DNA from 2 places in the Streptomyces sp. NPDC093071 genome. Region 1 is predicted to be linked to the other one. Evidence: riboswitches for the same ligand, from Rfam matches in the RefSeq annotation. Region 1 holds a riboswitch; the other holds the start of a gene.
The links. Region 1 has a riboswitch for cobalamin ahead of ACIQD7_RS03305 (ABC transporter substrate-binding protein). Riboswitches for the same ligand answer to the same signal wherever they lie in the genome.
Positions count from the first base shown of each region.

Region 2: it holds a riboswitch for cobalamin, as region 1 does, so the genes downstream of both, ACIQD7_RS27415 (ribonucleoside-diphosphate reductase subunit alpha) here and ACIQD7_RS03305 (ABC transporter substrate-binding protein) in region 1, are expected to answer to the same signal.

Region 1 is NZ_JBIVPH010000001.1:801,314-805,083, forward strand. It holds gene ACIQD7_RS03300 (FecCD family ABC transporter permease) at 1-627, opposite strand, end outside; gene ACIQD7_RS03305 (ABC transporter substrate-binding protein) at 624-1,685, opposite strand; cobalamin riboswitch at 1,772-1,897, opposite strand; gene ACIQD7_RS03310 (cold-shock protein) at 1,993-2,175, opposite strand; gene ACIQD7_RS03315 (TetR family transcriptional regulator) at 2,465-3,058, opposite strand; gene ACIQD7_RS03320 (SDR family NAD(P)-dependent oxidoreductase) at 3,138-3,770, opposite strand, start outside.
Region 2 is NZ_JBIVPH010000009.1:102,321-106,090, forward strand. It holds gene mctP (monocarboxylate uptake permease MctP) at 1-1,163, shown strand, start outside; gene ACIQD7_RS27410 (GNAT family N-acetyltransferase) at 1,243-1,752, shown strand; cobalamin riboswitch at 1,802-1,942, shown strand; gene ACIQD7_RS27415 (ribonucleoside-diphosphate reductase subunit alpha) at 2,074-3,770, shown strand, end outside.

The sequences.
Region 1 (3,770 bases):
GGTCCAGCCGGCCCCGGCGAGCGAGCCGAGCAGCCAGAAGAGGACGCCCCGGGTGGTCTCCGCGTCGGCGGCCGTCATCACCACGAAGGAGGTGAGGGCGGAGAAGAGCTGCATGGCGGCGACGCCGGAGAGGACCACGCGGTCCGTGGAGCCGCCGAGGGTGTGGCTGAGCAGCAGCACCAGCGCGAAGGAGCAGACCGCGCCGAGGAACGCCCCGCCGGTGACGGAGAGGAGTCCTCCGCCGATCCCGAGGACGACGACCGCGACCGCGCCGGTCGAGGCGCCGGAGGAGACGCCCAGGACGAAGGGGTCGGCGAGCGGGTTGCGCAGCAGCGACTGCATCACCGCGCCGCACAGGGCGAGCCCGGCGCCGCAGACGGCGGCCAGGAGGGTACGGGGAAGGCGCAGGTCCCACACGATGCCGTCCCGGATCGGGGAGAGCGCCGGGGCGCCGCCCCCGAGGTGGGCGGCGACCGTCGCCCACACGTCGGCGACGCCGATGCGGGCCGGGCCGATGGTGATGGCCACGGCCACCGACGCGGCCAGGAGCGCGAGTCCGGCCGCCGTCCACAGCAGGGCCGCCGCTCCCGCGCGCACCGGGGACGGCTTGGCGGCGGTGGGCGTCACTGGGCGAGACCGTACGAGCGGAGCGCGGCCGCCACCTTCTCGACGGCCTCGACCGTGCGGATCGTGGGGTTGAGCGCCTGGCCGCTGAGCAGCACGTACCGCTTGTTCCTGACCGCCGTCATGCTGCGGGTGACCGGGTCGGACTCCAGGAACTCGATCTTCTTGGCGGCGCTCTCGGCCGACTGCGAGCGGCGGGTGAGGTCGCCGATGACGAGGACGTCGGGGTCGCGGTCGGCGACGGTCTCCCAGTTGATCTGGGGCCACTCCTCCTTGGTGTCGTCGAAGACGTTCTTCGCGCCCAGCTCGCGGGAGACGATGCCGGGGGCTCCGCAGCAGCCCGCCATGTAGGGCGCCTCGGCGTTGGCGAACCAGTAGAGGACCGTGGCGTCCTTGAAATCCCCGCCCGAAGCGGCCTTCGTCACGCGGGCCCTCAGCTCCGCGACGAGCTTCTCGCCGCGCTCCGGGACGGCGAAGATCCGGGCCAGGTCGCGGATCTCGCCGTAGACCGTCTCCATGGTGAGCGGCCGGACGCGGACGCCGTCCCCGTCGCCGCTGTTGTCCTTGCCGACGCAGTCGGTGGGCGAGAGGTACGTGGGGACGCCGAGCTCCTCGAACCGCTCGCGGGTCGCCACGCCGCCCTTGCCGAGGGTGTACGTGAAGGAGGCGGCGGCGAAGTCGGGCTCGGCGTCGAGGACCTTCTCGAAGGAGGGGTAGCGGTCGGCGAGGCGCGGGACCTTGGCGTTCTCCTTCTCCAGGCCCTTGAGGACGGGGTCCGTCCAGGTGCCGGTGCCCACCATGCGGTCGGCGAGGCCGAGGGAGAGCATGATCTCCGCCGCGCCCTGGTCGAGGGCGACGGCCCGCTCCGGCGCGCGCTCGACGCGGACGGGCCGTCCGCAGTTGTCGTCGAGGACGACGGGGTATCCCGTCTTCGCCTTCCCAGCGCCGCCGGCGGGCCGGTCGGGGGCGGGGGTGGTCACCGTGCCGCAGCCGGTCGCGGTCAGGAGCAGGACTCCGGCGAGGAACGGCACGGCGGAGCGGACGGGGTGTGCGAGCGGCACGGGGCTTCCTTCTGCGGCCACGGCTCATACGCGGAGCCTGTCGTACGGTGCTCCCCGGGCGCGCGTGTGCCGCCGGGGCCGCCAGCAGGTCTTCGGACTCGGGGTCGGCCGGACGGGGCGCCTTCCCGGGCCGTCGTCGCCGCCCAGTGGCCGATGCTCCGCCCGTCACCCTCACCGCTGCGCGTCAGTTCCGGTCTCGCACCGGATTCCCTGACCCGTGCACCCACCCGTTCGGGTGCGTACAAAGGTGCGACTGGCCTCGGCACAGTACCACCGGCCCGGGGGCGTGCCCCGGGGCGCGGGGGCGTCAGACGCGCAGCTCCTTGGCCTCGAAGCGGCCGTCCCCGAGGACCAGGACGAAGGAGACCTGCTGCCCCTCCGAGACGGTCCGGCTCTCGTCCTCGATGTCCTCCGCGCTGAACCAGACCTGGTCCTCGGAGCCGACGGGGACGACGAACCCGTATCCCCCGAGACGGTTGAAGGAATGCACGAATCCCTTGCTCCTGCCCTCCACGGCGGCCTCCTCCTCGGCGTCGGGGACGCGGGCGAGGGGTGTCCCGGCCGGGTCCGGCCGTGTCCGCGTCTCAGGGGAGGTGTACCCCGCCGGCCCGCGCTTCGCCCGTCGGGACCGGTCGGCGCCCGCCGGACCTCTTCGCCCGGCGGGGCGGGTGCGAGCACCCCCGGCGATCTCGTAGAATATTCAACAGAGGTCCGGTGCCGAAGATCCCCCGTGTTCGGCACCGGGCCTCGTCGTGCGTCCGGCGCGGGACGGGGCCGTCTCAGGCGCCGCCGGGGTAGGCGATCCTCGTGGTGATCCTGGCGATGCGCGCCGCCGTCTCCGAGGGGGAGGCCACCGGCTGGACGATGTGGCTGACGGTGAGCCGCACGACCGTCTCGACGGCGAGGCCGCGGGACTCCTCGTCCACGTCGGGCCAGGCCTCGGTCGCGTACGCGTCGAGCATCGCCATCGCCGTGCCGAAGACCGGCTCCGCGCGGGTGGTGAGGTAGGCGAGGAGGTCGTCCTCGCCGCCCCGCGCCGCGACCAGGACGCTCTTGATGAGCGGGTTGTCCACGGTCTGCTGGAGCGTGTAGCCGACGCCGGCCGCCGCGGCCGCCTCCAACTCCCCTCGATGCGCGTCGAGTTCGCGCTCGATGCCGATCAGGAAGCCCTCCAGCTCGCGCTGGACCAGGGCGTTGCCGATGGCCTCCTTCGCGCCGAACTCGTTGTAGAGGGTCTGGCGGCTGATGCCGGCGGCCCGTGCGATGGAGGTCATGCGCAGCCCGCTCCACCCCTCGGCGGCGACGAGGCGGTAGGCGGCGTCGAGCACCTGCTCGCGCAGCAGGGACCGGACGCTCTCGCGGAAACGTGTCATCGTGCCCCCACTTTATCCACCGGGAACCGCCCCGAGGAGGGGTGCGGAAGGGGTCTCCGACGCCCCTCCCCGCACGGGTTCAGAGCGCGGTGCCGCCTGTCACGTCCACGTACTGGCCGGTGATCCAGCGGGCGTCGTCGGAGGCGAGGAAGGCGACCACGTCCGCCACGTCGGCGGGGGTCCCGATCCGGTTGAAGACCGAGAGCGCGGCGAGGGCGGCGCTCGCCTCGGGCGTCGTCCGGCGCCGCGCGTTCATCTCCGTCGCGATGTAGCCGGGGGCCACGGTGTTGACCGTGATCCCCCGGGGCCCCAGCTCCTTGGCGAGGGCGAGGGTCATCGTGTCGAGGGCCCCCTTGGTCATGGCGTACGTGACGGAGTCCGGGAAGGCGTGCCGGGTCACCGCCGAGGAGATGTTGACGATCCGGCCGCCGTCGCGCAGCCGGTCCAGGCCCCGCTGGATGAGGAAGAGCGGGGCCTTGACGTTGATCGCGAACAGTCGGTCGAAGACCTCGGGGGTGAGCTGGTGGATGCGGCCGGAGCCGCTCGCGCCCGCGTTGTTGACGAGGACGTCGAACCCCGGCCCCTCGCCCCGCTCCGCGAGGCCCGCGTCCAGGGCGGCGTAGAAGACGTCGACGGCGTCCGGCTCCGCCAGGTCCGCGCGGAACGGGAAGGCCCGGCCGCCCTCGCGCTCGACGGCCGCCACCGTCTCGCG
Region 2 (3,770 bases), on a different contig from region 1:
TGGACGTGATGGGCGTCGGCGGCGGCGAGACCACCCACTGGTTCATCAAGGACCTGCCGCTGCTCATCGCCTTCGGCGTCCTCGCGGCCTACACGTACTCCTCCGGCCTGCGCGCCCCCGCGCTCATCGCCTTCGTCAAGGACACCCTGATCTACATCGTCATCGCGGTGGCGATCATCTACATCCCGATCAAGCTGGGCGGCTTCGACGAGATCTTCGCCAGGGCGAGCGAGGCGTACGCGCAGACCAACCCGGCGACCGACAAGCCGCGCGGCGCGCTCGTGCCCGGCGAGGCCGGCCAGTGGACGTACGCGACCCTGGCCCTCGGCTCGGCGCTCGCGCTCTTCATGTACCCGCACTCCATCACGGCGACGCTGTCGTCCCGGAGCCGCGAGGTCATCCGCCGCAACACCACGATCCTGCCGCTGTACTCCCTGATGCTGGGCCTGCTCGCGCTGCTGGGCTTCATGGCGATCGCCGCCGGGATCCAGGTGAAGAACGGCCAGCTCGCCATCCCGCAGCTCTTCGAGACCATGTTCCCGGACTGGTTCGCGGGCGTCGCGTTCGCCGCGATCGGCATCGGCGCGCTCGTCCCGGCCGCGATCATGTCGATCGCCGCCGCCAACCTCTTCACCAGGAACATTTACAAGGACTTCATCAAGAAGGACGCGACCCCGGCGCAGGAGACCAAGGTCTCCAAGATCGTCTCGCTCCTGGTGAAGGTCGGCGCCCTGGCCTTCGTCCTCACCATGGACAAGACGGTCGCGATCAACTTCCAGCTGCTCGGCGGCATCTGGATCCTGCAGACCTTCCCGGCGCTGGTCGGCGGCCTGTTCACCCGCTGGTTCCACCGCTGGGCGCTGCTCGCCGGCTGGGCCGTCGGCATGGTCTACGGCACGGCCGCCGCGTACGGCGTCGCCAGCCCGACCCAGAAGCACTTCGGCGGCTCCTCCGCCGAGATCCCGGGCATCGGCGAGATCGGCTACATCGGCCTCACCGCCTTCGTGCTCAACGTCCTGGTCACCGTCGTCCTCACCTTCGTCCTCAAGGCCGTCAAGGCCCCCGAGGGCATCGACGAGACCTCCCCGTCGGACTACACGGCCGACGCCGGCGACCCGGGCGTGAAGACCGAGATGGAGAAGGTCACCGTCCCCACGCACTGACCCACCGGCGCCAAGGGCCCGGGACCTCCGCCAGGAGGCCCCGGGCCCCGTCGCGTTCCCGGCGGGCACACTTTCCCCCATGGACTTCACGATCAGGGCGGTACGGCCCGAGGAGTACGAGGTGCTCGGCGAGCTGACCGGGCGCACCTATCTGGACGACGGGCTGCTGGCGCACGGGGCGGACGACTCCTACCTGGCGGTGCTGCGGGACACGGCGCGGCGGGCCCGCGAGAGCGAGGTCCTCGTCGCGGAGGACACCGGGGACGCGGCGGGGCGGATCGTCGGCGGGGTGACCTTCGCCCCCGGCGGCACCCCATGGGCCGACATCGCCGTGGCCGGGGAGGCCGAGTTCCGGATGCTCGCGGTCGCCCGGGAGGCCCGCGGCCGGGGCGTCGGGGAGGCACTCGTACGGGCCTGTGTCGACCGCGCGAGGGCCCTTCCGGGGTGTGCCAGGATCGTGCTCTCCACGGGCGCCGAGATGGTCGCGGCGCACCGGATCTACGAGCGCATGGGCTTCGTCCGCACCCCGCACCGGGACTGGGAGCCGATCCCCGATCACTCTCTGCGCACCTACTCCCTGGACTTCTGAACTCGCGTCACGTCCCAGGGGCGACACAACATGTGGGGGGTTCCGCGAGCGGCGCCCCCCACATGTATGCTCGTCCTCGCTGTCGACGCAGGGGAATCCGGCGCGAATCCGGAACTGTCCCGCAACGGTGTACTTCGTGCGGTTTCGTCCGGGGTGAGTCCGAACACCTGCCGACAGTGCGCCCGGTCCTTCCGTTCCGGGTGTCACAGACGTCCGGGCCTCGCGGAGTGGGCCGGTGGACGCGGTGCGTCGTGCGTGGACGCCCGCCCGTCCGCCCTTTCCCCCGCCGAGGCCCCGAGCCGAGCGAGGGAGAGCCCCCACGTGACCATCGCGCCCGCCGATCCGGCTTCGGCCGAGGCTTCCGCGGTCGAGAGCGACGGCCCCGGGACCGTACTGCTGCGGACCCTGACCGACCTCACCGCCGATCTCCCCGACACCGACCCCGGCCGGGTCGCCGCCGCCGCGCTCCGCGGCCGCAGCGCCGCCGCGGACGAGGCGGAGCTGCGCGAGCTGGCCACCGAGGCGGCCGCCGGCCTGATCGCCGAGGACCCGGCGTACTCCCGGCTCGCCGCCCGGCTCCTCACCATCACCATCGCGGACGAGGCCGCCTCCCAGGGCTCGGTGAACTTCTCCTCCTCGGTCGCCGTCGGCCACCGCGAGGGCCTGATCGCCGACCGCACCGCCGAGTTCGTCGCGCTGCACGCCGACCGCCTCGACGCCACGATCGACCGGGCCGGCGACGACCGCTTCGGCTACTTCGGCCTGCGCACCCTCTACTCGCGCTACCTGCTGCGCCACCCGATCACCCGCAAGGTGATCGAGACCCCGCAGCACTTCATGCTGCGCGTCGCCTGCGGCCTGGCCGAGGACGAGAGCGTCCGCGCGCTCGACGAGGTGGCCGCGCTGTACGGCCTGATGAGCCGCCTGGACTACCTGCCGTCCTCCCCCACGCTCTTCAACTCCGGCACCCGCCACCCGCAGATGTCCTCCTGCTACCTCCTGGACTCCCCGCAGGACGAGCTGGACTCCATCTACGACCGCTACCACCAGGTCGCGCGCCTCTCGAAGCACGCGGGCGGCATCGGCCTCTCGTACTCCCGCATCCGCGCCCGCGGTTCGCTGATCCGCGGCACCAACGGGCACTCCAACGGCATCGTGCCGTTCCTGAAGACCCTCGACGCCTCCGTCGCCGCCGTGAACCAGGGCGGCCGCCGCAAGGGCGCCGCCGCCGTCTACCTGGAGACCTGGCACGCGGACATCGAGGAGTTCCTGGAGCTCCGCGACAACACGGGCGAGGACCAGCGCCGCACGCACAACCTGAACCTGGCGCACTGGATCCCGGACGAGTTCATGCGCCGCGTGAACGCCGACGCCGAGTGGTCGCTGTTCTCCCCCTCGGACGTGCCCGAGCTGGTCGACCTGTGGGGCGAGGAGTTCGACGCCGCCTACCGCAAGGCCGAGGCGGCCGGCCTGGCCCGCAAGACGATGCCGGCCCGCGACCTGTACGGCCGGATGATGCGGACCCTGGCCCAGACCGGCAACGGCTGGATGACCTTCAAGGACGCCTCGAACCGGACGGCCAACCAGACCGCCGAGCCCGGCCACACCGTCCACTCCTCGAACCTCTGCACGGAGATCCTGGAGGTCACCGACGACGGCGAGACCGCGGTCTGCAACCTGGGCTCGGTCAACCTCGGCGCGTTCGTGGTCGGTTCGGACATCGACTGGGAGCGCCTGGACGCGACCGTCCGCACGGCCGTCACCTTCCTCGACCGGGTCGTCGACATCAACTTCTACCCGACCGAGCAGGCGGGCCGCTCCAACTCCCGCTGGCGTCCGGTCGGCCTGGGCGCCATGGGCCTCCAGGACGTCTTCTTCCAGCTGAAGCTGCCCTTCGACTCCCCCGAGGCGCGGGCGCTCTCCACCCGGATCGCCGAGCGGATCATGCTCGCCGCGTACGAGGCCTCCGCCGACCTCGCCGAGCGCAACGGCCCGCTCCCGGCCTGGGAGAAGACCCG